Regions from separate parts of the Epibacterium sp. ABZ3_068 genome, predicted to be linked through region 2. Evidence: riboswitches for the same ligand, from Rfam matches in the RefSeq annotation. Region 2 holds a riboswitch; each other region holds the start of a gene.
The links. A riboswitch is a leader RNA that binds a small molecule or an ion and turns the genes downstream of it on or off. The one in region 2 is predicted to bind cobalamin.

Region 1: another riboswitch for cobalamin. It lies ahead of ACXAEW_RS08785 ((2Fe-2S) ferredoxin domain-containing protein); the one in region 2 lies ahead of ACXAEW_RS02850 (DUF1636 family protein).
Region 3: another riboswitch for cobalamin. It lies ahead of nrdH (glutaredoxin-like protein NrdH); the one in region 2 lies ahead of ACXAEW_RS02850 (DUF1636 family protein).
Region 4: another riboswitch for cobalamin. It lies ahead of ACXAEW_RS01150 (energy-coupling factor ABC transporter permease); the one in region 2 lies ahead of ACXAEW_RS02850 (DUF1636 family protein).

The regions. Positions count from the first base shown of each region.
Region 1 is NZ_JBSWUV010000001.1:1,827,920-1,835,030, forward strand. It holds gene ACXAEW_RS08770 (ABC transporter permease) at 1-873, opposite strand, end outside; gene ACXAEW_RS08775 (ABC transporter permease) at 870-1,844, opposite strand; gene ACXAEW_RS08780 (ABC transporter substrate-binding protein) at 1,841-3,361, opposite strand; gene ACXAEW_RS08785 ((2Fe-2S) ferredoxin domain-containing protein) at 3,379-4,152, opposite strand; cobalamin riboswitch at 4,274-4,498, opposite strand; partial or broken gene ACXAEW_RS08790 (hypothetical protein) at 4,887-5,223, opposite strand; gene ACXAEW_RS08795 (DoxX family protein) at 6,074-7,042, opposite strand.
Region 2 is NZ_JBSWUV010000001.1:606,367-613,477, forward strand. It holds gene ACXAEW_RS02835 (fatty acid desaturase) at 1-522, shown strand, start outside; gene ACXAEW_RS02840 (sugar phosphate isomerase/epimerase family protein) at 519-1,358, shown strand; gene ACXAEW_RS02845 (L-2-amino-thiazoline-4-carboxylic acid hydrolase) at 1,457-1,960, opposite strand; cobalamin riboswitch at 2,176-2,391, shown strand; gene ACXAEW_RS02850 (DUF1636 family protein) at 2,489-2,893, shown strand; gene ACXAEW_RS02855 (ABC transporter ATP-binding protein) at 2,890-3,693, shown strand; gene ACXAEW_RS02860 (ABC transporter substrate-binding protein) at 3,690-4,625, shown strand; gene ACXAEW_RS02865 (FecCD family ABC transporter permease) at 4,655-5,713, shown strand; gene ACXAEW_RS02870 (class I SAM-dependent methyltransferase) at 5,724-6,500, opposite strand; gene ACXAEW_RS02875 (LysR family transcriptional regulator) at 6,755-7,111, shown strand, end outside.
Region 3 is NZ_JBSWUV010000001.1:1,817,928-1,825,038, reverse strand. It holds gene ACXAEW_RS08755 (DUF1852 domain-containing protein) at 1-865, shown strand, start outside; gene ACXAEW_RS08750 (methionine synthase) at 902-1,945, shown strand; gene ACXAEW_RS08745 (flavin reductase family protein) at 2,036-2,524, shown strand; partial or broken gene ACXAEW_RS08740 (transposase) at 2,790-3,185, shown strand; cobalamin riboswitch at 3,563-3,754, shown strand; gene nrdH (glutaredoxin-like protein NrdH) at 3,840-4,064, shown strand; gene nrdI (class Ib ribonucleoside-diphosphate reductase assembly flavoprotein NrdI) at 4,066-4,494, shown strand; gene nrdE (class 1b ribonucleoside-diphosphate reductase subunit alpha) at 4,476-6,599, shown strand; gene nrdF (class 1b ribonucleoside-diphosphate reductase subunit beta) at 6,612-7,111, shown strand, end outside.
Region 4 is NZ_JBSWUV010000001.1:226,696-233,806, forward strand. It holds gene ACXAEW_RS01140 (cobyrinate a,c-diamide synthase) at 1-862, shown strand, start outside; gene cobA (uroporphyrinogen-III C-methyltransferase) at 859-1,581, shown strand; cobalamin riboswitch at 1,676-1,897, shown strand; gene ACXAEW_RS01150 (energy-coupling factor ABC transporter permease) at 1,930-2,607, shown strand; gene cobF (precorrin-6A synthase (deacetylating)) at 2,681-3,451, shown strand; gene ACXAEW_RS01160 (CYTH domain-containing protein) at 3,448-3,912, opposite strand; gene ACXAEW_RS01165 (ParA family protein) at 3,923-4,666, opposite strand; gene ACXAEW_RS01170 (CHAD domain-containing protein) at 4,663-6,177, opposite strand; gene ACXAEW_RS01175 (hypothetical protein) at 6,186-6,365, opposite strand; gene pqqE (pyrroloquinoline quinone biosynthesis protein PqqE) at 6,509-7,111, opposite strand, start outside.

The DNA of each region.
Region 1 (7,111 bases), 1.2 Mb from region 2:
GAACGCCTCCTGCGGGCTTGCGACGTCACGCAATGCATTGCCGAGCAGGTTGGCCGACAGGATCGACAAAAAGATCGCGAATGCCGGTGCAATCAACAGCCAAGGTGCAATCGGAAAGAAAAGACGCGACTCCGACAAAAGCGCCCCCCATTCGGCAGCTGGCGGTTGCACGCCTAGGCCTAAAAACGAAAACCCGGAAATGATGCTGATCATGATCCCAAGCTGCAACGTGGCGTATATGCCCAGTTGCAACGCGACGCCGGGCAGGATGTGACCCCAGATGATCCGCCAACCTGGAACGCCGGCCATCCGGGCCGCGATCACATGGGGGCGAGCGTGGGCATCTAGCGACAGCGACCGAGCAAGCCGCGCATAGTAGGCCCATTCGCCAATCAGGATTGCGATGAGCAGATTGAAGAGGCCGGGACCAAGAAGTCCAAGCACGACAAAGCCCAGCACCAACGGCGGCAAGGTCATGGTGATATCGACCAGACGCATCAACAAGACATCCGTCACGCCGCCCGCAAGGGCCGCGAAGATGCCCACGCACAGACCAATGAGGAAAACGGCCCCGAGGACCAACAAGGCCGCGCCGACGGAGCGTTGTGCGCCATCCATCACGCGGCTGAACATGTCGCGCCCCGTCGCGTCGGTCCCGAACAGGTGAGACGGGCTTGGCGGCTTCAACGCGTTTGCATAATTCGGCAGGTCTGGAGGATGTGGTGTCCAAACTGTACCCAAGAGAGCAAACAGCAGTAGAAACGCTCCGAGGAGCAGCCCGGTGTGACCCGAACGGTGCCGCCAGAGCCGCTTGAGTAAACTGCGCTCTGCAACTGTGGAAACGGAGGGCCGTACAAGCTCCAGCACTGTCATGAGCCTTGTCTCCTCAAACGAGGATCGATGACCATGGCCACAACATCCACAAGCAGCGATGCCGCCACATAGGAGAGGGCTGCGATCAGCACATAGCCTTGGATCACCGGGTAATTGCGGGATATGAGCGCTTCCAACAGGTAAGCCCCAAGGCCGGGCCAGGTGAAAATTGCCTCAATGAGGGGGGTGCCACCGATCAGCGCGCCAAGGCTGATCCCGATAGCCGTGAGGAAGGGCAACAGGGCATTGGGCAAGGCATGGCGCAGAAGGATGCGCCATTCTGAGGCCCCGCGTGCGCGGGCCACCTCGCTATAGCCGCTCGCCATCGCCTCCAACAATCCTGCGCGCAGCAGTTGGGTCCAACTGGCCGCGCGGTCCAAACCGATAATGAAGGCAGGGATGAGCGCGGCAGACCAGGACGGTTCCGCCAAAACGCGACCGAACTGGAAGCCCACAACGACGAACGTCAGCGCCAAGAGTGCAAAGACAAAGGTCGGAAGCGCGGCACCAATCTGCGTGTAAAGCCGGATCAGATGGTCGGGCCAGCGGTCTTGGAAGGCGGCGGCGATCACCGCTAGGACCAGCGAAAAGGCGATCGAGAACACCAAAGCAAGCCCCAGCAACATCAGAGTCGCTGGCAACCGCTCCATGAGCTCCTGCGTGACCGGCGCCTGGCTTGTAAAGCTTTGCCCCAGATCACCCTGAAACACGCCACTCAGCCAGGTTATGAACTGAACAACCAGCGGTTCGTTCAATCCCAGCGCTTCGCGCGTGGCTTCGATTTCCTCAGAGGTAATGTCTTGCATGCCCCGCCCCAAAAGCACCCGTTCGGCCACATCGCCGGGCGCAAGCGGAAGGATCGCCCAGACGATCACACTGGCGGCCAAAGCCGTCAGGAGGGCCTGGGCGGTCCGCAGGAGGACAGCGACCGCAAGGCCGCCGCGCTCTATTATGGTTCGTAACCAAGTCACTGTTTCGGAGCGGTATCGTACTTGATATGGTTCCACGCCACGGCGGGGACGTAATTGGACCAAGCATCGCTTGTGAGCGCGCGTTCAACCAGGATCGTTGCATTGAACACATAGGGATCCTCGTCAACAAGGATCGTTTGAATCTCGCGCAGCAATTCGTAGCGCGTTTCCTCGTCAACAGTCACATCCAGCGTCTCAATGAGCTTTTGGATACGATCGTTGCAATAGCCGCCGTAGTTCCGGTCGCCCTCGCAAGCAACGTAGCGGTTCAGGAAACCGCTGACCGAGCCGACAGTGGCAGTGCCCGTTGCAACCATTGCCAGGTCCCAGTCAACCAGATCGTTCATGGTCGCTTCCGTGACGCTATCGACCGAGACGATCTCGGATTGGATTCCGATGGCGGCCAAATACGCCTGCATCGCCGTCGACAGTGGGACCAGGTCGGGCTGCTGCGGATAGATCATCAACGTGACCGACAATGTCTCCCCGTCACGCCTGCGCGTGTCTCCATCGCGGAGCCAGCCCGCCGCGTCGAGGAGCGCATTTGCCTCATCCACGTCATAGCGATAGTTTTCAACCGCCCAAGGGAAGCGGGGGTTGTACAGCGATGTGGCCGGAATCTTTGCGCCATGAAATACATCGTTTGCAAGCTCCTCGTAGTTCACAGCCAGCATAACGGCTTTGCGCACCGCAATCTCTTCGAAGGCACCGTTGGTCACATCCATGGCGGAGAGGAACCCGCCCGTTGAGGGGGCCCCAAGAGCAAGGTTCACGTTGGGCGTCACCGCAAACACCGGGGCGGCGGCAATGGGCGGATAAAGGGCGATGTCCACTTCGCCGTTTTGCACTGCCAGAATGCGTGCGTTCACATCCGATACAAACCGCAGCTCAAGGCCGGCCATAGCTGGGGTGCCTTGCCAATAGTCATCGTAGCGCTCTGCAATCATACGCTGGTCGTTCAGGTCCACAACCTTGTACGGTCCTGTGTGGATTCCCGCCCCCTCAAGCGCCTCATAGTCCTCACCTGCGGCCAAAACCGGCGCCACATCGATGATCATAAGACGGCTCTCATGGGCCAAGATGCTGGGCATCTCGGGAACCGGCACGCCGGTATTCACGGTGATTTCCAAAGGGCCCGTCTGCGTGAATGTCGCTTCAGCAGGTAAGACGGCCTGTGTACCCGAATTGCGCGCGCGGTGGTATTCGATTGCTGCCAATACAGCGGGGACGTCCATGACCTTGCCGTTCTGAAAAGTGATGCCGTCTCGGATCGTGATCACCCAGGTCGTATCATCGGTACGTTCAACGCTTTCAGCCAGCCAGGGCGTGATCGTCCCATCAGGCTGAAACTTCATAAGCAGTTCACCTTGACCGAACTCTTGCATCCAGAACCCTTGGCTGACCGGGTCCATGGACCGGATCTGAAAGCTTGTCGCCATCTTAATGATGTCCTCAGCCAGGGCGGGAACCCCCGCCAGCGCAACCGCGCCGCCGAGCAAGAGGGATTTGAGTGTCATGGATTTGTCTCCTAAATTTAGGCCAGTGTCGCGCATGCCGCCTTGGCCGTATGAAATCTGAGGTCGTCCGCAGTGCCGCCATATACCAGCACCTCGCGCACGAAACGGCGCGTGGCCGTAACGTCGGGCAGCCGGTACCAGTGGCCATGCGGGTAAAGCGCCAGCACAGGGCCGCGATTGCAGGGGTAGATGCAACCGGTTCGCGTTGTCAGGCAGCGGTCGAAAACACCCGCCGCCTTCAGCTCGTCTTTCAGCATATGGGTGAAAGACGCCGCCCCATGGATCGCACAGCGCGGCCCAGTGCAGACCAGAAGGTGAAAGTCAAAATCGGGAGGATCATTCCACCCGGGTTTGCCCAAGCGCGGGGTCACCCCCTCAATGGGTTTGGACGGATCAGGATGCGCCAGAGAGGCTGCCGTGAAGGCCTCCAGAGCATCGGTGTGGCGTGCAGGGTCCGGCCCCAGCTCCAACCACGTATCCGCGTTTTGCCCGCGCGTTCGCCACTCCGCCATAACGCCCGGCAACCACGCCAAAAGGCCTTCTGGAAATGGGATACCAAAAGGCTGCACCCGGATGCGACGGTGACCTTCGGCCCGCATAGCATCCAGAGCGTCCATCAGGCTTGGGCCGCCTTCTTCCAGACGGATAAGGCGCGCAGGGCGTGACGTGGCATTGAGTGCGGCCGCTTCGAGCCGCTTCAAAGCCCCTTTGCTCAACGAATACGCTGACACCACTAACAAGATCGCGTCCGCATCAGAGGCTTTGCCTAGCCGGTGTTGGGTGACGTCCATCCGATCCTCCGCGACGATGCAGGGGACCAAAGGAATCCGAAGCTCAGTAAAGGTAATCTGGCCTTTGTCATCTCGGTTCTCCTTCCCGGACACCCCGCCCGGTTTGATTTGCGTTGAAGCACCAAAGGTGCCCGAGATGGCAGGTCTCCTGACTTGCGGGTCCTTGCTTCCTCAAACCTTCCCAGGCCACAAACGTTTGGGCCCAGTGGTGTTTCAGAGGTCGCTCACCGCTTACAGTTGCGGGGGCAGTCACGGAGTTGGCGCCTTTTGGCTACACCTCACCGTGTTCCCTTTTCATCCCGGCAAAGGCTTGTGCCAACCGGGAACCATCGGCGCCAATTGAGATCAAATTGCGAACACGGTCAAGATCAAGAATAAGCAAAACGGCCAAAAGTGTTTTGTAATGCTAAGTTACAATCTTAGCCCCGACTGAGCGGCGACCCTGTTCACCTCGTGCATTTTGTTCGAGCCGTGAATGTCCCGTGCGGTTACAGCGTTGCGCCGCTCGATTTGAGGTTTTGTGGCTTCACGATAATGCTGCGCTTGCACAGGTCCAGATTGCCCGCGTCTGGTTGGTCTGATCGCAGCTCGACGAGAACAGGGGCGACAATCGAAATTGACGTTGACGAGTAGCTGCTCTGACGACACATTCCGCACTGAAGATAGATCGGCGCGACAAGGGCTGTGTTGCACAAATCGGTGCTTGACCGAACTTCGCCTTTCCCCGGACAGACTTATCCTACGGGCTCTGTGACGGGTATGCCAATAGCTGTGTAACGGTTGAGCACCGCGATCCGAACGAGAAGTTCGGCAACTTGTCGGTCGAAGTCTCGAGCCATGAGGCCTTGGCCGAGGAGTTTGACGCAGTTCATCCATCGACCGGCAGTGCATTTCGGCACGAAAAGCCACGAGAGGTTTCATTTCTGCGCGGCTGCGGCGGTAATAGCCGGTCAGTTTTCACCATAAGGCGCGACCGAGATATTGGCACGCTCTCTCGGCTTCGTTTCGTGCGATGGCGCCCGCTGTCTTCGGCTTCCAAAGCTGCGCATTCTTGCGCGGAGGGATGATGGCGGCGGGTCTCATGCACGCAGCCCGGACAGTCGCGACCACCCTTCCCGAGATTGGCTCAAAGCGTTTACCGCAGGGATTTCCCCCTATCTTACAGAGGGCGAGCGCATTGTTGGTGAGAACCTCTACGCGCGCCACTCTGTCGTATATGATAAGCTGCTCTCATACTTTTGGGCTTCGCTTGGATCGTGGATGAAGAGGTTCAACCGTCGGATTCGACTTTGGCTCGGTTTGAAGAATTGCGCGTGCAAGTGGTTACGACGCTCTATCGCGGCCCGTACCGGAATGGCCTTTTTGACGACCTTGCAAAGTCGCTCGATCTGACGAGGCAGGAGGGGTTCGTAGCTCGCACGGCAGAAGCATTCAAGGAAAGGGCGATGCCAGAAAACGTGGGTAAGTATGTGAGGGAAGGACACGTCCAGTCAGAGGTCCATTGGATGAAGGCCGAACCCATACCTAACAAGCTGGCTGACTGAACAGCTGCTTTGTCCGCATGGTCGCCCTTGATGAATAGCATGTTAAATGTCCGCTGTAGCGAACATCGATAGTCGCACGATCTTGCTACGATTGGACCTTACCTCATCAACAACCGGGGTGTTATTCGCGGCTAACTGTGCAGATGAGAGACATTCCGATGCAGTTACCTGATGATGGGGGCGAATATCGGGGATACATTCGATCTATGATATATCAACTTATAACCGGTTATATCGCATGCTGGATGTAACCGGCTATAGGTCATGTTGACCAATACTGCGCTTTGCATGAGTGACCGTACCGGATTTTAAGGTGTCCTCACTCCACATTAGCCAACGGCCCTAAAAAAAAGCCGTTGGCATGGTTGGGTTACGGTTTAGGAAATATGGCTTTCTTCACCGAATAGGGCAGTCTTGGGATTTTTGAAAAACGAACCGATCTGGAACGCATCTCCACCTGAGAACCGGATCAAGAGGGCGCATGCGGCTAGAAATGCAAACTCTCTTTTGATCGCATTGAGGTTGTCCCAGACTGACTTGGCCAGATCCAGTTTACCAAAGCAGTAGATTGCTAGAACTACAAACGCGGCAATTGCAGCAAATCGTACCGCGTGACCAGATAGCAGTACAGCGCCAATTGCGATGGAAATCAGCGGGAAACCAATCCAAGACTTCACATGGTCGAGACCAAAGAAAAACCCGCCTGCAAGAAAGACAATGCCGACGGAAAGGCGCATTAATAACCCTAAGGAGGCCCAGCGGTCGGACACGGTCACCGATCCGCGACCAAAAAGCGAGTGGTCTAAGCTAAACTTTCCTGATCCAACCATGGCTAGGGCAAAGCAGAAACCAGACAGACCGATGTCTCGGATTTGCACGATGAGCGCTGGCGTAAGGTAAGTTGCATCGGTCAGCACTTGGTTTGGCGTCGTGACGACGGGAAGGGCAGCTACAAAGGACCACATCAAGAGTGCGAATATTATTGCGAGCGGACGGATAAAAATACCCAGAAACAGGGCAACCCCGGCGAACAACTCGAATCCTGATAGGGCTGTCATAAAGGCCCAAGGCGTCAGAGAACCATCCGCGAACAGGTAACTTTGGAAGAATTCGTTGATGTAGCCATTGGGTGCTAAATAGCGGCTGGTCAAGGCCTCGGCGCGGTCTGGATCAAGAGCACGGGATAGTTTCCACCAGCCGCCGACAATGAATACTGATCCAATGCCAAATCGCAAAACAAGCGCGATCAAGCTGATGTCTTGCAGGGACAACTGACTGGGCCCTGCCGAGCTGAGGTGTTGCCATAGATTTTTTGCGTCCAGCATGGACGTTTTTTGCTGTGTCATTCAGACACTCCGAAATATGAATGTAGGAGGAAAAGCAGCCGCTTGCGGCATGCTTGCGACGTTTAAGCG
Region 2 (7,111 bases):
CGCGCCCGAGGTATCATCATCGAACCCTATATCCGCGCAGATGAAGAAGCGATGATCATCCGTGAAAGCCGAATTCACCTTGCACTTTATGTGCTGGTCATTGCTGTGTCGGTCGCTTTTGGAAACTGGGCCTGGGCGACGTTCTGGATCATCCCGATGGTTCTGACAAAGCCGGTTCATCAGCTGCAAAACACCATTGAACACCTGGGGTTGAGCCACGAAGACAACATTCTGGAAAATACCCGCAGCACCCGGACAAATGCGCTGATGCGCTGGCTCTGCTGGCAGATGCCTTATCACACTGCGCATCATACATTCCCCTCGGTGCCGTTTTGGAAACTGCGCGAGCTGAACGAAAAAATCGAAGCGAAAATCGGCGGTGAAGTCTGGCGGATGGGGTGGTTTGAGTTTCAGATCGAAGTGATCAAAAAACTCAGCCAGAAAGATGAAAGCCAATATCCGATGAATGAGGTCTGGGTGGTGCCGGTCAATGGTCGCAGCATGCGGGTGGAAGCGGAATGAACCAAACGCTGGATGTTTATACGTCGCTCTGGGCGATGCAGCCTCATGACCAGACCGGCATAAAATTGCCCTATGAGCAGGTTGTGGAGATGGTTGCCGGTGCCGGTTACAAAGGCATGGCGCTGGATTTTGGCGCAACCCCGGTTGAGGATGTCAAACGCATCCAACCGATGATGGCCCGCGCTGGTCTGACTCCCTTTTTGGTGGATTTCCCCAAGACTGTCGAAGGGCTGCGTCCGACGTTGAAAATGGCCAAGGACTTTGGCGCGCCCTTTGTCGTGGTCATTGGTCAGGTCATGCCGCTGAGTGTGGACGGCATGATCCCCGTTATTCGGGCCTGGATTGAAATGTCAGAACAGGAAGGCATGCCAATCCTGTTTGAAACCCATCGCGACTGTATCACCAACGATTTGTTCAGCACATTGTGCCTGCTGGATGCGATCCCGGAAATGCGGATGTGTGCCGATCTCTCTCATTATGTGGTGGGGCGTGAAATGGCCTGTCCGATCCGTGAACGCGACGCAGAACATATGAGCCGTATTCTGGCCCGTTCCGACAGTTTTCAAGGGCGTGTTGCAAGCCGCAGCCAAGTGCAATTGCAACTTGATTTCCCCCAGAACCAACAATGGGTTGATATGTTCAGGGCCTTCTGGCGCGAAGGTCTGAACGGGTGGAAAACCCGCAATCCCGAGGGGTCTTGTGTGTTCCTGTGTGAATTGGGCCCGCCGGATTACGCGATGACTGGGCCTGATGGCATTGAGCTTTCAAACCGTTGGGAGGAAGCGCTGCAGATCAAGTCCTGGGTCGAACAGATCTGGGCAGACCTCAGTCAATAGCGCGTCGTTATCTCTTGCCTGTTCCTGCCGTTGCACCAACAGGTGGGCGCATTTGGAAGTCGTTTCTTCACCCTTTCGTTTCCTGTATCGCTTGTGCCTCATGGCTTCGGCTTGAGACGGTAGCGAAAGTCACAATGGCTGGCGCCCTGCATTTTGGTCTGTGTGCGGGTCATTTCAATGTCCGGATTATAGCCGATGCAAAAGTCGCCATCTCGATTGCAGGATAAGAGGTGGCCGATGTCACCTACCCCCATCTCTTGGTACATTTCCGCATAACGACAGCGCACGACGTTGAAGTCCATCTGGTCCCTGGTCATGGTCAAGGGCTCGATCTCAAGAGCGCCCTGTCGCGTCCAATTGGGCAAAATGTCGGCAAAGTCCTTGAGGTCCGGCACATGTCCCAGGGCGTCGGCCATCATCTGCCCCTGCTCGATGGCCGATTTTGAACAGGCCTCACCGATAACCGCTTCGGCTTCGTCACGCCCGGACCGTTCGCTGATCACGTCAAAAACATGTTTCAGGACCATCGCTTCGATCTTGCGGCGCAACAGGATCGGAATGTTGTGGATGTCCAATCCTGTTGCATCATCTTTGTCGGTCATGGTGCGTCCTTTCAAAAGCTGGGTTTACATGACCCGATAACAGCGCCGCCGACAATCTTTCTGCTTCCGCGCTAACAGTGAAGACCTGCAGCCTTGCGGTCTGGCCGGACTTTGTTGCGGCTCCTGCTCAGCGCTTCATGGGCCTTTTGGCCATTCCGGCTGCCTGTTTCCAGCTCAGGGGTTTGCAGGGAAACTTGACAGAGACAATAGGGATTGGCAGAGACGGGGACGATGGTTCCCGCGACGCCCAAGGCAATCCGGGATGAAAAGGGAACACGGTGCGGCGTAGCCAAAAGGCACCAAATCCGTGACTGCCCCCGCAACTGTGAGCGGTGAGCTCTCTGTCAGGACCACTGGTCGGCTTTCGACCGGGAAGGGACAGAGCGCAGTGACCCGCGAGTCAGGAGACCTGCCATCCAGATATTTTTAAACCCGGACGGGGCGTCCGGACGAAAGAGTTGTGCGATGTGGCCATGTCACTGCCGCATCCCCTGTTTTCGTCGTCCCCCCGGTTCTGCGGAGGGCAGAATGGCTGAGAACACACAATGCAGAATTGCGGTCTGCATCAGTTGCAAAGACAAGGAAACCCGACGCCAGCCGGGCTTTGAGCTGATCGACGCTTTGCACACGGCCATCGCAGAGGATCCACGCCTTGCAGGCCACATTGGTGTCGCAGGCGTCGCCTGTATGGCAGGATGTGACCATCCCTGCACCGTCGGGTTTCATGGCGTGGGCAAGGCAACATACCTCTTTGGCGATCTGAACGCGGACGCGGACGTGCAGGATATCCTTGTCTTTGCGCAGCAATATGTAACCTTGGGGGACGGCTGGTGCTCCTCTGTTGATCGCCCTGGAAAACTGCGGAAATCCACCCTGGCGCGCGTGCCGGCCACGTTGTTTTCCGCCACCGAGCAGCCGGAGCCCGCCGCATGAGCGCAGCTGAGCTGACTATTGAAAATGTCTCCTGGGGAAGCGGGCGGGCGCAGCCTTTGATCCTGCATCCGACCTCGTTTCACCTTGCTCCAAGGCGGGTGATGGGTGTTGTCGGCGCAAATGGCGCGGGCAAGACGACCTTGCTGAGGCTGCTTTATCGTTGGGTCAAACCAACACGTGGCCGCATCACAATCGGCGGAGACGACATCTGGTCCCTGCCCCCGCGATCCTGCGCCCGCAAGATTGCCGCCGTTTTACAGGAGCAACCTACAGATTTTGCGCTGTCGGTGCGCGATGTTGTGGCGCTGGGACGTATCCCGCATCGCCAGGGATTTGCCGTACCGGGCAAAGGCTGCGCAACCGCTGTGGAAAACGCCCTGTGCCGTTTGGATCTGGATCACCTGGCATCGCGAGCCTTTGGCACCCTGTCCGGCGGAGAACGTCAACGCTGTATGGTCGCACGCGCGCTGGCCCAGGAACCGCAGGTTCTGGTTCTGGATGAGCCGACCAACCATCTGGACATCCGCCATCAGCTGGACGTGCTCCAACTGATCCGCGAACTGGATATGACAATTGTCACCTCCTTGCACGATCTGAATATGGCAGCGGAGGTCTGCGACGACATTCTTCTGCTGCATCAAGGGCAAAGCATCGCCTTTGGCCCGCCTGCCGAGGTGCTGTCCTCGGAGCGTGTGTCCACTGCCTTTGATGTACATGCCCGCGCCGAGTGGCTGTCAATCAGCGCCCGGTCGCATCTCACCTTCCACCTTTCCAAATCCAAAACTGGACCAACCCCATGAAATTGACGATCTCCCTGCTTGCCCTTGTTGCCTCGACCGGTGCCGCACTGGCTGAAACCACTGTCGATAGCTGCAACCGTCAGGTCAGCTTTGACGCGCCGCCCAAAGCTGCCGTCTCCAACGACGTAAACCTGACCGAAATGATGCTGGTTCTGGGGCTGGCGGACAGAATGGTGGGCTACACTGGTATTTCGGGCTGGAAGACCCTGGACAAAGATATGCGCGCAGGCATCGAAGAGCTACCCGAGCTGAGCGCCAAATACCCCACCAAAGAGGTGCTGTTGGGCGCGGATGCGGATTTCTATTTCGCGGGCTGGAATTATGGTATGAAAGTCGGCGGCGAAGTCACGCCAGAAACTTTGGATCCATTTGACATCAAAGTATATGAGTTGACCGAAAGCTGCATCCACATCGGTGACAAACCCAAGGTTTCCATGGATGACATGTATAACGACATCCTGAACCTTGGCCGCATTTTTGACGTCGAGGACAAGGCGGCGACCCTGGTGGATGGCTACAAAGCCGAGCTTGAAACCTTTACGGCCTCGCTGAACGCCGGTGATGAGCCGCTGCGTGTTTTTGTCTATGACAGCGGCGAGGAAAGCCCCTTTACCGCTGGCCGTTACGCCATGCCAACTGCGTTGATCGAAGCCGCCGGCGGCACCAACATCATGGATGATTTCGAGAAAAGCTGGGCCACGGTCACCTGGGAAGAAGTGGTGGAGCGCAATCCCGAGGTTGTGGTGATTGTGAATTATGGCAATGTAACTGCCGAAGAAAAACGCGCGTTCATGATGAACAACCCGGCCTTTGCGGATATGGACGCCGTGAAGAACGACCGGTTTGTTACGCTGGAATATGTCGAGGCGACGCCTGGACCGCGCAACATCAAGGCAATCAAAAAGCTCGCCTCTGCCTTTTGGGCAGAGTGAGCAGATCTGCCGGAGTGAGACCCGAATTCATGACCGATGCCACCCTGTTACCCCCCAAAAAACCGCGCCTGCGGTTTCCCCGCATCTTCTGGGGCCTCATTGGGGGTGCGGCACTTCTGGCGTCGGTCAGCTTTGCGGTTGCGGTCGGGGCGGTCTCCATACCTCTCGCCACCGTCTGGGGCGTAGTGATGGAGCACCTGACGCCGGGTCTGATTGAACCAACCTGGTCCAAAGGGCGCGCGGCCATTGTCTGGGACATTCGGTTTCCCCGCGCGTTGCTGGCGGCCTTGGTGGGGGCAGGTTTGGCAATGGTTGGGGCCGCGCTTCAGGCGGTCACCCGAAACCCGCTTGCTGATCCGCATCTTTTGGGCATTTCCTCCGGGGCGGCCTTTGGCGCGATCCTTGCGCTGTTGCATACCGGGTTGTTTCTGGGCCTCCTTACGGTCCCGCTTATGGCTTTTGCCGGGGCATTGGGTGCCACAGTGATGGTGCTGGCTGTTGTCAGGTTTACCGAAGCCTCCGGCGCGGACCGTTTGGTGCTGGTGGGCGTTGCCGTGTCCTTTATTGTGATGGCCGGCGGTAATCTGCTGATTTTCATGGGCGATCCACGCGCGGCCCACACGGTTGTATTCTGGATGCTGGGCGGGCTCGGCCTCGCACAGTGGACACATCTGATTTATCCGGTGGCGGTGCTTTTGCCCTGCGGTCTCTGGATCTGGCTGCACAGCGATGATCTGAATGCGATGACAATTGGCGATGAAACCGCCGCCACCTTGGGTATTCCTGTACGCCGCTTTCGGCTGCAGATCTTTGTCCTGGGGGCGCTGATGACCGGCACATTGGTCGCCTTTTCCGGGATCATCGGCTTTGTCGGCCTGATGATCCCGCATGTGGTGCGCCTTGTGGTCGGCGGCGACTATCGCCGGGTCCTTCCACTGTCGGCCCTGTTTGGCGCCTTGTTCCTGATCTGGGCCGATATTGCCGCCCGCACCGTCATGGCCCCGGAAGATATGCCGATTGGCATCGTCACAGGCCTGGTCGGAGGCAGTTTCTTCATCTGGCTTTTGAAACGCGCAAAGGCCGGATAAGCGGCGTCGGCTACAGCGTCTCCTGTGCGGGGGTGACCCATTCCCTGCGGCGCGGGGCCTGACGTTTTACAACGGCGACGGTTTTGCGCGTAATGAACATGGCGTCGATCCAGGAAACCAGACGATTTTCAGCCTGACTCAACTCCGGTCCGTGGTTCTGAGCACAAACAGTAGCCATCTGCAAACGGTTGAAATAGCTCCAGAAACTTTCTTCGTGATCCGCATATTGCGATCCCTGCTCCTGGGCCAGAAAGCTCGTATGCACGTCCTCGACGATATAGATCCCTCCGGGCGGAAGCAAAGGGAACAACGTCTGAAACCCGATGATCTGATGAGACCAGAAATGCGAGGCATCGTCGATGATTATTGACGGCTGATAGGTCCGAAAGACACGTTTCAGAAACCGGGGTTTGGCGGCGTTCCCAATCTCGATATGAATGCGGTCTTCCTCAAACTCCTTTGAGACACGGCGGATGTCGACGCCCACGATACGTGCCTTTGGGAAGAAGGATTTCCAGGTGCGCAAAGAGGGCGCACGCCGGCTGGGCAGTCCGACGCCAAGCTCCAGCAGCGAGAATGACTGGTCTTTGTAAGGCGTCAGCAGGCTCTCGTAAAACCGCATGTAGTCATGCCGCTTGGAGCTTTTGTCGGTTTCAGTGGCGATCGCCAGCGCATCAAGCTCGCCGCGCGGCAGCAGGTTCACAACCTCACTTGGGTGTGAAGCAACCTCCGTAGGTGCGGAAGGATCGGATTTCTCCACAGCGTGTTCTGGATCTGGAGCGTTCATTTGGCCTCTCTGAGGGTGGGTTTTATCGGCCAAAACATGGCACCATGCGATCATCCTAATGTGGGGATATCCATTTTGCCAGAAGCGACGCACGGATGGCCCTCAAATCGATCACAGTACAATGCGTGTTCGGCAAAAGGCTCCGATGACGTGTAAATGCAAACCGGGAAGGACAAACCAGATTGGTTACCAAGCGGGCTGAACTGGTTTATGAATGTTGTTACTGGGACTTACCCCCCGAAAGGAGACCCTGCGTGCAATTGGACTGGGATGACATCCGCATCTTTCTGGAAATCGAACGGACCGGCCGCGTAAGCCAGGCGGCCAAACGGCTGGGGGTGAGCCACACAACAGTGGCCCGTCGCCTGCGCCAGATGGAGGAGAAAGCTGGGTGCCACCTTTTTGAACCAACACAGGACGGAATGGCGCTGACTGAGCCCGGTGCTCTGATCCTGAGCCGGTCTCAGGAGATGGAAACCGCAGCCAGCGCCATAGCGGATTCACTCAGCCGATATAACAGCAGCCATTCGGGCCGGGTTCGGGTCGGAGCACCTGACGGATTTGGAAATGCAATCCTGTCTCATCTCTTGCCCGAATTCATCCGGAGCGAG
Region 3 (7,111 bases), 1.2 Mb from region 2:
TCAAGAGAACCTGCGCAACGCGCTCAAGATGATCGAAAACCGGTTCAACGATCTGGCCTATTGGGATAACCCCAAAGGTGACCGTTATGCTGTGCAGTTGGATATAATATCAGCCGAAATTCAGGTCCCGGGGCAAGAGGCGGGTTTTCCTGCGATCGAAGTGCTCAAGCCAACGATCAATGACAATCACACCGGAGCGCAGATCGCGGGCATCGTCGGCAATAACTTTTCGTCCTATGTACGCGACTATGATTTCAGCATCCGCCTGCGCGAATACAATGCAGGCAAAAGTGGCTTCAGCGTGCCGGATGATTTTGGCGACCTGCATGGCCAGATCTTCAAGGCTTTCGTGTCGTCTGATACCTACAAAGCTCATTTCGGTAAGACTCCGGTGATCTGTCTGAGCGTGTCAGACAATAAGACCTATACCCGCACGGCCAATACCCACCCTGTTCTGGGCGTGGAATACGCGCCCGATACCGTTTCTTTGACGGAACAGTATTTTCAGAAAATGGGCCTCAAGGTGCGCTACTTTATGCCGCCTGAGAGCGTGGCGCCCTTTGCGTTCTATTTTATCGGCGATCTGCTGAATGATTACACCAATCTGGAGCTGATCAGTACGCTGAGCACAATGGAAGCCTTCCAAAAGATCTACCGGCCCGAGATTTACAATGCGAACTCTGTTGCCGGGCAGTGCTTTCGGCCGAGCCTCTGCCATCAGGATTTCTCCCTCACACAGGTGGTTTACGATCGGGAAGAACGCACTGGACTGGCGATTGAACAGGGCAAATTTGCCGAAACCTATTTCATCAAGCCCCACCGCGCCGCACTGGACGCATGGTCCGCACAATTTGCGGCTCAATAAGCGCATAAACATACGAAACGCACGAGGTAATCTATCATGTCCAATCTTCTCCCCACTTCCACCGCAGGCAGCCTTCCCAAACCCGCTTGGCTCAGCGAACCACAAACACTCTGGTCCCCTTGGAAGCTGGAAGGCGACGCGCTTGTCGAAGGCAAAAAGGACGCGCTGCGTCTGATACTTGAGGAACAACAACGCGCCGGGATCAATATCGTTAGTGATGGCGAGCAAACCCGTCAGCACTTTGTGACAACCTTTATCGAGCACCTCACCGGCGTGGACATGAACGAGCGCAAAACCGTGCGCATCCGCGACCGCTATGACGCCAGCGTGCCAACGGTGGTGGGCGCGGTATCTCGCGACACGCCGGTGTTTGTCGACGACGTGAAATACCTGCGGTCGCTGACGGATGCCCCAATCAAGTGGGCGCTTCCAGGGCCGCTGACCATGGTGGACACCCTCTATGATGAGCACTACAAAAGCCGCGAAAAGCTGGCGATGGAATTTGCTGTTATCCTCAACGAGGAAGCGCGCGAGCTGGAGGCAGCCGGTGTCAATATCGTTCAGTTTGATGAGCCCGCGTTTAATGTGTTCTTTGACGAGGCCAATGATTGGGGCATTGCCGCCTTAGAGCGCGCCAGTGAAGGGCTCACATGCGAAACCGCTGCGCATATCTGTTATGGCTATGGTATTAAGGCCAATACCGATTGGAAAAAGACGCTTGGATCCGAGTGGCGTGAGTATGAGGAAATTTTCCCGAACCTCCAGAAATCCACGCTCGATCTGATTTCTCTGGAGTGTCATAACTCCCATGTTCCGCTGGAGTTGATCGCATTGCTCCGGGGCAAGAAGGTTATGGTGGGCGCTGTGGATGTGGCCACCCACACCATAGAGTCCCCCGAAGAGGTTGCAGGCACCCTGCGCGATGCATTGAAATACGTGGATGCGGACAAGCTTTACCCCTGTACGAACTGCGGCATGGCACCGCTGCCTCGCGATGTTGCCAAAGGCAAGCTGTACGCCTTAGGTGCAGGAGCGGAGATCATCCGCAAAGAACTCGCGGGCCACTCGGCCGCCGCCTAAGTGCGCCCAGCCAAGCCGCCCCTTCAGAAAAACACGCTTGCCACCCCACGTAGGCAAGCGCATCTCCCCGACCTGTCAAAAGTATGCACAATGTATGACGTTCCCACTCCTCGCTCCATTAATCCACGTGCATTTCGCGACTGTTGCGGGCGTTTTGCAACCGGTGTGACCGTCGTCACCACGCGCACGTTGGACGGTGTACACGGCGCAACCGTCAGCGCGTTTATGTCCGTGTCTCTCGATCCGCCATTGATCGCCATTTCGCTCTCCAAGCGGTCAAAGCTGCGTGAAAAGCTTCGGGGATCTGGCCGGTTCGCCGTGAACATCCTTAGCCATGATATGCGGCAACATGCTTTGCATTTTGCAGGACAAACCTACAGTCAAATGGAAAACCTCTTTGAGGACGCGGAGGGCCTTGCCACTTTACGCGGTGCATCAGCTGTTTTAAGTGCGGATATAGCCAATGAATGGGATGCCGGGGATCATACGATTTTTCTTGGGGCTGTTACCCATTTGAGATGCGATCAAGCCGCGCGGCCATTGGTTTATCACGCCGGGGACTTTGGAGATTTTCGCTGATATTTGGCCGGGTGCCACGTTCGATCTGTGGCATATTCTATCTCGGCATCGACACCGATCTCAGGTTCCCTTTCTACGCCAATGAACAAGGCGAAAAGCTCGCTTGAGGCTGACGAAAGCCATTGTCATCTTTAAGGCGAACGGCAGCTCAGTCCTGCGGCCTGAGAATTTGTCCTCTTGTCTAGCTGCATCTACCATAAATGGCCAAGTTCAAAGCCGCACTGCGCCACGCCAGACAATGCACCCGCAGATTTCTACGTTGCATAAACAGTTTTGCCGCAACTACTCTGACCCGAACCGGGGCCCAACCGGCAAAGCTGTCTCGCGATATCGCGCCCTTAAGCTGACCTGTCAGGCCTGCCCATCCAAAGCCAAGTGCTGTCCCACCGCCGACGCACGCAAGATCACTCACGAAGAATACGAAGATGCCCGTCAGGTCGCCCGCGACATTGCCAAAACAAAGCAATATGCGATCTCGATGCGACTACGAAAGAAGGTGGAAATGCTCTTTGCCCACCTCAAACGCATCCTCGGGTTGGGGCGGCTCCGATTGCGCGGTCCATGCGGCGCAAACGATGAATTCCTCCTCGCCGCCACCGCCCAAAACCTCCGCAAACTGGCGAAGATCTTTCCTGCACCGCAGCAAACGCGCAAAGCCTGATCAGAAAGGTACTCGCGCTTTGTTTGAAACGCTATTTTCTGCGCCAGCAACACGTTGTTTTTCCACAGAATCAACTGAAAGCGAAACCCTTCGCTGCGGCCTGCGCGAACGGTTGCTTCGCCTAGAGTTGTTTACCCGTATCACATGAAGACTCTGTTGAAAGCCCTACCGTTTCGAATTCGACTAAGCCATGTGCGATGTGTCTAAAATTACGGGCTGCAATTTGGTCGAAACGATCCCAAATCAGTTTTTTGCACTCGATTGTTTCACAAGCAATGTACCCAGTTCCGTTCTCTGTGTAGCTTTGGCTGCCTTCCGGGGTTAAAAAAGAAAATGTCAACCCAAACCTATATGTTGACGGTGGCCTTCCTATATACCCAATATGGTGTTGCTTCGGTTCCTTCGATTCTACTCGAAGGCTAAGAGGGAAGCCGGTGAAAATCCGGCACTGCCCCCGCAACTGTAAGCGGTGAGCAAGGTTGAACACGCCACTGAAAGTGCTGCTTTCGGGAAGGCCAGCCAAGCATAGATCCGCGAGTCAGGAGACCTGCCGTCAGCACAAAAAAGACCACGAACGGAGGGTTCGGGGGCGTGCAATGGGTTTGTCCTGCACTGTGTCCTCGACTTTGACAACAGAAAACAGAAAGAGGACAGATGAGCATCATCGTTTATTCCAAACCCGCTTGCGTACAATGCACTGCCACAACACGTGCACTAGATGCTAAAGGCATCAGCTACGATGTAGTGGATTTGACCGAAGATACCTCCGCGCTGACCCGTGTGACTGAACTGGGCTATCGCCAAGCCCCGGTAGTGGAAGCCAACGGAGCACATTGGTCTGGCTTCCGCCCAGACATGATTGCCCGTTTGGCCTCCTAACGTGGCGGGCCGCGATCCGGCACTTGTCTATTTCTCGTCCGCTTCTGGCAACACACACCGCTTTGTGACGCGGCTCGGTTGGGTTTCTATGCGCATCGCGATAGAGCCGGAAGCGCCGCTGCCGACGGTGGATGTGCCTTTTGTTTTGGTGTGTCCGACCTATGCGGATGGACAAGGCAGAGGAGCGGTGCCCAAACCGGTGATCCGGTTTCTCAATGACCTGCGGCGGCGCAGGCACATTTGTGGCGTGATCGGTACAGGCAATCGAAACTTCGGTACGACCTACGCGCTTGCGGGCCGCATCATCTCTGAAAAATGCAACGTGCCGCTGCTCTACACTTTGGAGCTGGCAGGCACTGAAACGGATATCGCCCGCGTCACAGACGGGCTGCGAAAATTGGGGGGCAACCTATGCTCGACCGTGAGCTGAGCACTTTGGACTATCACGCTTTGAACGCGATGCTGAACCTTTATGACGGGGACGGCAAAATCCGATTTGACGCTGACCGCATGGCGGCGCGCCAGTATTTCCTGCAGCACGTCAACCAGAACACAGTGTTCTTCCACTCGTTGGAGGAAAAGCTCGGCTATCTTGTCAGCGAAGGCTACTATGAAGAGGCGGTGTTGGATCAGTACTCCAAGAGCTTCATGCGCAAGATCTGGGATGAGGCGTATGCAAAGAAGTTCCGCTTCCCGACCTTCCTTGGAGCGTTCAAGTATTACACATCCTACACGCTCAAAACCCGTGACGGGCAGCGGTTTCTAGAACGCTATGAAGACCGCGTCGTGATGACATCTCTGACATTGGCGCGTGGCGACGAAGCGCTGGCGATGTCCTTTATGGAGGAAATTCTTGAAGGCCGTTTCCAACCTGCGACACCGACTTTCCTGAACGCTGGCAAAGCCTCACGTGGGGAGTTGATTTCCTGCTTCCTACTACGGCTGGAAGACAACATGGAAAGCATCGGCCGAGGCATCAACTCGGCGCTGCAACTATCCAAGCGTGGTGGCGGTGTGGCGCTGTTGTTGACCAACATCCGCGAACACGGCGCTCCGATCAAAGGCATTGAAAATCAATCGTCTGGAGTGATCCCGGTCATGAAGCTGCTCGAAGACAGCTTCTCCTACGCCAATCAGCTCGGCGCACGTCAGGGGGCCGGTGCGGTCTATCTGAACGCCCACCACCCAGACATCATGCGCTTTCTCGATACCAAGCGTGAAAACGCAGATGAGAAAATTCGCATCAAAACCCTGTCGCTTGGCGTCGTGATCCCGGACATCACCTTTGAGTTGGCCAAGAAAAACGCGGAGATGTATCTGTTCTCTCCGCATGATGTGGAAAAGGTTTATGGCGTGCCGTTTTCCGAGATCTCGGTCACCGAGAAATATGAGGAAATGGTCGACGATAAACGCATTCGTAAATCCAAGGTGAACGCGCGCGAGTTCTTCCAGACAATCGCCGAAATCCAGTTTGAGAGTGGTTACCCTTACGTGATGTTTGAGGACACGGTGAACCGGATGAACCCGATTGCGGGCCGGATCAACATGTCCAACCTGTGTTCCGAAATCCTGCAGGTAAACGAGGCGTCTGAGTTCAATGATGATCTCAGCTATGCCAAAATGGGCAGTGATATTTCCTGTAACCTTGGCTCGCTGAACATCGCCAAAACAATGGATGGCAACGACCTTGGCCGCACCGTGGGTGCTGCGATCCGCGCGCTGACCGCGGTTTCTGAAATGTCGGCTATCGACTCTGTGCCATCTGTGCGCAAAGGCAATGATGACAGTCACGCCATTGGTCTTGGGCAGATGAATCTGCATGGCTACCTGGCTCGGGAACGGGTGCACTATGGCAGCGCTGAAGGTGTGGAATTCACGTCGGTCTATTTTGCTGCTGTGGCCTATCATGCGATCCGAACGTCCTGTGACCTTGCCAAGGAACGTGGCACAAGCTTTAAGGGCTTTGAGTGTTCCAACTATGCCTCTGGCGTGTTCTTTGACAAATACACCGACCGCGACTGGTTGCCCGAAAGCGAAACCGTCAAAATGCTGTTTGACGGTGTTGACCTTCCAACGCGGGAGGATTGGGCGGTTTTGAAAGCCGATGTGATGAAACACGGGTTGTTCAACCGCAACCTTCAAGCTGTGCCGCCGACCGGTTCGATCTCCTATATCAACAACTCGACCTCCTCGATTCACCCGATCGTGTCCAAGATCGAGATCCGTAAAGAAGGTAAGATCGGCCGCGTCTACTACCCTGCCGCCTTCATGAACAATGAGAATCTGGAATACTACCGTGACGCCTATGAGATCGGCCCCGAGGCTCTGATCGACACTTATGCGGCGGCCACCGAGCATGTGGATCAGGGCCTGTCGCTGACCTTGTTCTTCCCGGCAGAGGCCACAACCCGCGACATAAACAAAGCCCAGATCTATGCTTGGAAGAAGGGCATCAAGACCGTCTACTACGTGCGCCTGCGCCAGGAAGCCCTAGAGGGCACCGAGGTTCAGGGCTGCGTATCCTGCTCGCTGTGATCGGAGAGAAACATGAAAGACCTGACTGAGACCCAGATCACCCGCGCGATCAACTGGAACCGGATGGACGATGAGAAGGACCTAGAGGTCTGGAACCGCCTGACCGTAAACTTTTGGCTGCCGGAGAAGGTGCCGCTTTCCAACGATATCCCAAGCTGGGCGACTCTGACCGATCAGGAAAAGCAGCTTACCATCCGTGTTTTTACCGGCCTAACGCTGCTGGACACTATCCAGAACACCGTTGGTGCGCCGTCGCTGATGCCCGACGCTGTCACACCGCATGAAGAGGCTGTGTTGACCAACATCGCTTTTATGGAAGCTGTGCACGCGCGAAGCTATTCTTCGATCTTCTCGACGCTATGCTCCACTAAAGAAATCGACGAAGCCTTCCGCTGGTCCGAAGAAAATCCGCACTTGCAGGCCAAGGCGCGAACCATTCTCGACACCTACGCGCCGGGCAACGACCCACTGAAGCGCAAAATCGCCAGCGTGTTTCTGGAAAGCTTCCTATT
Region 4 (7,111 bases), 380 kb from region 2:
CATCCTGAACCGGGTTGCCAGCCCCCGGCACGAACGCCTGACGCGGCTCGGCATGGAACGTGCAGGCGTAAAAGTGCTCGGCTCCCTGCCCCGTCGTGGTGACCTAGCCCTGCCAGAACGGCATCTGGGTTTGATTCAGGCCGTTGAGCATCCGGACCTGGAAAGTGCCATCGCAGGCTACGCCAGTTTTCTGCGCTCCAACGTAGATCTGGACGCAATCAAAGCCGCAGCCCTCGCCGGCCCCGATGCCCCAGCTGCGCCGCTTCCGACACCTCCGGCCCAACGCATTGCGCTGGCACGCGATGCGGCATTTTCCTTTACCTATCCACATCTGTTGGAAGGCTGGCGACAGGCCGGCGCCGAGATCCTACCATTTTCGCCTCTGGCCAACGAAGCGCCTGCAGCAGACGCCGACCTTGTTTGGCTTCCGGGTGGCTACCCGGAACTGCATGGGGGCACGCTGGCTGCAGCAGAGATATTCCGTAAGGGCCTCCAGAAACACGCGGCATCAAAACCAGTCCATGGTGAATGCGGTGGCTATATGGCGCTTGGGGAAGCTTTGATTGACAAGGAAGGTAACCGCCACCAGATGGCCGGGCTTTTGGGGCTTGTGACCTCATACGAAAAACGCAGATTTCATCTTGGCTATCGCCGCGCTGTTTTGCAGAGTCCCATGCCGGGTTTTGCGGCCGAAACCGCATTACGCGGCCACGAGTTCCACTACTCGAGCATTCTGGACGAACCCGACGCACCTTTGGCAAATGTGTTTGACGCCGATGGCAATCCGGTGCCAGAAACCGGATCGATCAAAGGCCACGTGACCGGTACCTTCTTCCATCTGATCACCGGAGAAAAGGCATGACCGGCTTTGTCTCTTTTGTCTCTTCTGGCCCAGGCGACCCAGAACTGCTAACCGTCAAGGCCGTGAAGCGGCTTGAGGCGGCGGACGCCATCCTGTTTGACGACCTGTCTTCCGGCCCCATTCTGGGTCACGCCTCCAAGGACGCGGATCTGGTGGGCGTGGGCAAACGTGCAGGGCGCCCCTCACCGAAGCAAGACCACGTGAGCCGCCTTCTGGTGGACTACGCCAAATCCGGTGCAAATGTGGTGCGTCTCAAATCGGGAGATGCCGGAATTTTTGGCCGTCTTGAAGAAGAAATCACCGCCCTGCGCGCTGCCGGTATCGCCTTTGAAATCATACCCGGCGTCACAGCGGCGTCTGCCGCGGCAGCGGCGGCCAGCATCCCGTTAACACGACGAATGACAGCGCGTCGCCTGCAATACATCACAGGTCACAGTGCAAACGGTGCCTTGCCCGAAGAGATGAACATGGCGGCGCTGGCCGATCCGGAGGCCACAACTGTGGTCTATATGGGCAAACGCACCTTTGCGGCACTGGCTGGGCAGTTGCTGGAGCACGGGATGTCGCCCGAAACTCCAGCCCTTCTGGCAACCGGGGTCTCTACGCCCGAACAGGAGCTGCGGCGCGAAAAACTTGGCACTTTACCGGACCTTTTGCCAAAACTGGAGACACAGGCCCCGGTCCTGATCCTCTATGGTCCGCTGGCCGAAGCCCCATAAATCGCGTGTAATTTTATTACATCCATCACCCGACTTTTGTCGCAAAATTGCGCCCAACTGGCAGATTCGAGCTTGACCTTTTTCGACGTCAGATGGCAGATGAACTGGATATGGTGCCCAATTCCAACGCCAAGCGTTGTGGGCTGAAACGGGAATGAGGACGGGTGGACCCAATCGCGGCACCCAAAGCCTCAACCGCCCCCGCGACTGTGTGTGGCGAGCGGGTTTGCATCACCACTGAAGGGAACTCTTCGGGAAGGGCAAACTGCGCGCTTGAGCCACAAGTCAGGAGACCGGCCATACCACGACATAACTTGAGCCGCCGGGGATGGCGGTATGGAGAATATAATGCATATCGAACCAGGTATCGTTGATGGTGCGAAAATTGCGCTGTCTTATGTAACAGCTGCTGGCGCAGTCACCTACGCGGCAAAAGAGACTTTTGCCGATCTGAAGAAAACCAATATCGTGTCCTACGCCGTGCGTGCGCTGATCGCTACTGTGGGCGTGTTTGTGTTCTTTGAACTCTTGCCGCATTTCCCGGTTGGAGTGTCCGAAGTCCACTTTATTCTCGGCTCAACCCTGTTCCTCATCCTCGGTGCTGCTCCGGCCGCTTTTGGTCTGGCGGCGGGTCTGCTGATCCAGGGCGTGTTCTTTGCACCCATCGATCTACCGCAATACGCAATCAACCTGACAACCCTTCTTGTGCCCCTGTTTGCCCTGCACGCGCTGGCGACCCGGATCATTGCCCCGAATACCGCCTATGTTGACCTGAAGTATTCGCAGGCTCTGGCCCTGTCGACCGCATATCAGGGCGGCGTTGTTGCATGGGTGGCCTTCTGGGCTTTCTACGGTCAGGGCTTTGGTGCTGAAAACCTCGCTTCTGTCTTCTCTTTCGGTGCAGCCTATATGCTGGTTGTCCTGATCGAACCGATTGCGGATTTGGCCGTTTTGTTCGCAGCCAAATCTCTGCGTGGCCTGGAACGCGCTGGTCTGGTCACACCACGCCTGTTCAACGCAGCCTGATCGCTGCCTGACCCGTTGACCTTTTGATCGCACGGCCCCATCACAGGGGCCGTGTTTCATTTTGGAGCCCCTTATGACCGCAGCACAGTTCACGCTTTCTCTTGTTGGCATCGGAACCGGCAACCCCAAGCATCTGACCTTGCAAGCCGTTGAGGCGCTGAACGCGGTTGATCTGATCCTGATACCAAACAAAGGCGCGGGCAAAGACGATCTGGCCGCCCTGCGCCAGGCCATCTGTTCCGAAGTGATCAAGGCACCCGGCCCACAGATTGTAGAATTTGACCTGCCGGCCCGTGATGAAAAAACCCAGGATTATCGCACAAGAGTCGACGATTGGCATGACGCGATTGCTGATCTTTGGTGGCTGAATATCACGCAGCACCTACCAAAAGGCGGCTCTGTTGGCTTCCTTGTCTGGGGAGATCCTTCCCTGTATGACAGCACCATGCGGATCGCAGACCGGCTGACATCCAGGGGCAATATAGCGGTGCATGTGATCCCAGGCATCACGTCGATCCAGGCGCTGACTGCTGCGCATGTGGAACCCCTCAACCAGATCAACGAAGCTGTGACCATCACCACCGGCCGACAGCTGCGCGATCACGGCTGGCCTCCTTCGGCCGACACGCTGATCATCATGCTGGACGGGCAATGTTCCTTTCAGACTTTGCCACAGGATGGGATAACAATCTGGTGGACCGCCTATGCGGGGATGGAGAATGAAATCTCGATTGCAGGGCCGTTGTCAGAAATGTCCGAAAAAATAAAAACGACCCGTACCGAAGCACGGGCCGAGCATGGTTGGCTCATGGACATCTATTTGTTGCGCAAAGCCATGCCTTAAACAGGAAGACCGTTCACCGCCATATTCTTGTTCTTATACCGTTTGTCGTCGGTCACATCCGCGCCAAACCACTCTGGCGGCTCAAAGGCTTCTGCAGCCTCCAGAGTATCAAATTCCACCTCGATCAGAACCAACCCGTCCAGGGTGCCTTCGAACACATCCAGCTCATAGATCAGCCCATCTGCAAAAGAAGCGCTCCAGCGTATCTTTTCCACCCGCCGCCCTTCGGTTTCCGGCCAGAAGGTGTCGAACTGTTCCTGGGTGATGGCGGCCTCACGCTCGGTTCTTACGGTGCCCTCGCCGGATTTGAACGTCATCACAAACGCAGCGTTCTTCTGGCGCAGCCGCATTTCCACAGCATCAGAAGGATGAGTGATATAGCCTTGGCGTATTTCTGTCCGCTTTGCCTCGGTCAAATCGGGCAAATCCCGCACCAGAAACTTTCGTTCTATCTCTTGCATCGCGCCCTCCTCAGGTCTGCTTGTCCAGTTCCTGCCAAAGCGATCTATAGGCTTTTGCGGCCGGACGGTTGCCGGCAAATGCCAGCGTTGGCTCACGGTGCACGCCCATTTTTTCGACATCTGTGGAAAACGGCAAATGCGTCTGCATGAACTTGCCTTTGTAAGACTTGCGCATGCGTTCGATGGTGTCCGCATGCAGAGTTTTGCGCGCTTGCACCATCGAAAAGAAGGGTTTCAGCTTTTTGGCGTTCAACCCCTGTTCGTCAAAGAATTCCACCAACTGCGCAAAGGTTCGCTCTGTCAGGGTAGAGGGGATAACCGGCACCACAATGTGATCAGCCGCCTTGAACACGGCCTCGGATAAAACCGAAAGGTTCGGCGGGCAATCCAACAGGATCACATCATAGTCACCGTCAACACCCTTCAGTGCTTTCTTCAGCCGCGACCGGCTGTTTTTCATTCGGGACAGAAAAATGTCAAAATCCCGGAAGGTGAGGTTCGCCGGCAAGATATCCAGGTTTTCGTAATCGCTGCCCCGGATAGCTTTGGTAAACCGCTCCACGTCCTCAAAGAACTTCCCCTCCTTGAGTTTCTTCGAAGGTTTAACCCGGAAGTAGAAACCCGATGCCCCTTGCGGGTCCAGATCACACAACAGCGTGCGCGCTCCCGATTGCGCATAGGCATAGGCCAAGTTCACAGCCGAGGCGGTTTTTCCCACGCCACCCTTGTTGCTGTAACAAGCGATAATCTTCATGACTGCGCCCCTCTCTCATGAAATAATGTACGAAACTTCTGACGGGTTTCCGGACTGTCAAACTGTGCAAAGCTCTGCACAACACGGGCGCGTTCTTCCAATTGTCGCCCATGCAGGATGGAGATCAGCGCGCCGATGCTTTGCGCCGCCATCAAGGCGGTGCGCCCTTTCAGACGGCCGGATTCAATCAATTCCTGCAGAGATTCCTGCTGTACCGAATAATCGTTGAACAGGCCCAGGTTGTCCTGCAGCCGTTTCAGCGGTTTCACAATCGCCTTGATTTCCGCGGCGTCGAACTGAGGGGCAAAAAACTCGATCAGATACCGAAGTTTTTTGCAAGAAATCCGTAGCTCGTGCACATCCTCATCGGGTGTTGTGTCGTCGATCTTGGCCGCAGTTTTGCAGACATTGCGGTAGCGCTTCCAAATGAGCTTTTGTGCATAATCCCCAACAGCCAACCCGCCAAGCGGCCCTTGGACAACCACTCCAGGCGCTTCAAACATCGCCTGCAGATCTGCCATTTCTCGGTTATAGGCCACACTCTTCAAACGTTTGACAACGCTGGCCAGCACCGCAGCGCGATCCGCCTTAAAAGTGGCAAACATCAGGCGCAGACCTTCGTGCAAGTTTTCCGGAAGCATGTCGAAATAGAGATCCTGTTCGAGCAGGTAGACATCCAAATCCCGAAGCGGCCCGGTTGGAGCCATCAGATCAGAAAACCGTTGTTTAAGATCGGTGGTCGCGGCCTCGCCATAGACACCCTTAAAGAGGCTCAGAACGGATCTGATTTTGCGTAGGGCAACCCGGTAATCGTGCAGGAATTCTGTATCGAAATCCGCAATGGTGCCGGGCTCGTTTTGCCGGGCTACGGCAAGATAGGAGGCAATGATCCGATTGGCCGCCACAAATGCCGAGGTGTCACTGCCAAAAACCAGTTTGGGCTTGGCAACATAAGGCACGAGATCCGGGAAAAGAACCGAGACAATTTCACCCGGAGCAACTCCCGTTGCGCCAAAGTCCGACAGACCTTTTGCAACCTGTTTTTGCGCTTTCCCGTAACCACGCACCGGGGTCAGCGCCAGAAGGCTCACATTCTTCTCATCAACTGAAAAGCGAAGCTCATTCACGCGCAGGTGGGTCTTTTCCTCGTCGTCCACCAACCTAAACTGCTGATCAGTGATTTTTCCCTCACCCAAATTCAACAGGCAGCGTAATGGGGACATATCAGAAAGATGCGCTTTGACCGGGCCGTCAGCCAGATCGGCAACGAAATTGCCCGGCCGTTCAGCAGGCTGGCGCAAAAGCCGGCCGTCTTGCTCGATCAGGATCAGCTCGCCGTCGCTTTCAATCAGCATACGGCCCAACCCGCGTATGCTCTGGTCAAAACAATCCAGAGCCACAAAAGTGGAGGCTTCGATTTCTTCTCCGCTTTGCGCCACAAGCCCCGGCGCCATATCCGACCAGGCTGTCAGGGGGAGGGCCTTGGGGCAAGAAAATAGTTGGTTGGACATGTCCTTGCTCAATTTTTCTTTTTGTTAACAGCCAGGTAGTCTTCGACCAGCCGTTCAATGATCTTTTGAACACTGGTGTCTTCCTCGATGGCGCGGATTTTCAACGCTTTTAGAGTTTTGCGTTCCAGACGGAGTGACGTATTTTTCTTGTCGCCGTCAGAGGATTTGTCTTGTTTATCTTTTGCCATGAATGCACTCCCTCATGACGTCATGATGACAGCGCACTTGTCGGAAGTCAAACACCCCTGTTCCCAAAGAAACCTACGTGGGACAAGACAGTTGAATGCCTGAAGGCGACCCCCTGAAGGCCGCCAGATTGGGAAGGTCTGCCCTATCGGCTGGGCGCAGCCTCACGGTAAGTAAATTCCGTTTCGCCTTCACGTTCTGCGGCAGCCAGCAACGCATCGACATGCGTTCGTCCGGGCGCGCGGGAACAGACCGGATCGGTTGCATTTGCATCCCCGGCCAGAGCCAGCGCCTGGCAGCGGCAGCCCCCAAAATCGATCTCTTTGCGATCGCAGCTTTTACAGGGATCCGGCAGCCAGTCAGTCCCGCGATAGGCATTAAAAGCCGCGCTCTTGTACCAGATTTCATCCAGAGGGCGGTCTTTGATGTTCTCAAAATCAAGATGCGGGATGGTCTCGGCTGCGTGACACGGCAACACTTTGCCTTCTGGCGTGACATTCACCCCTGCACTTCCCCAACCGCCCATACAGGCTTTGGGATATTCCGAATAGTAATCAGGCGGCACGAAATCAACGGCCAGAACACCTTTGAGGCGTTGCGCGGCCTCGGCCACCTTGCGCTTGGTCTCGGCGGTCTGTTCGCGCGTCGGCAGCAGCATGCCACGGTTCTTGGTCGCCCAGCCGTGAAACTGTACGCATGCAACCTCCAGCCGACGTGCTCCCATCTCCTGAGCCATTTCAAACGTGCG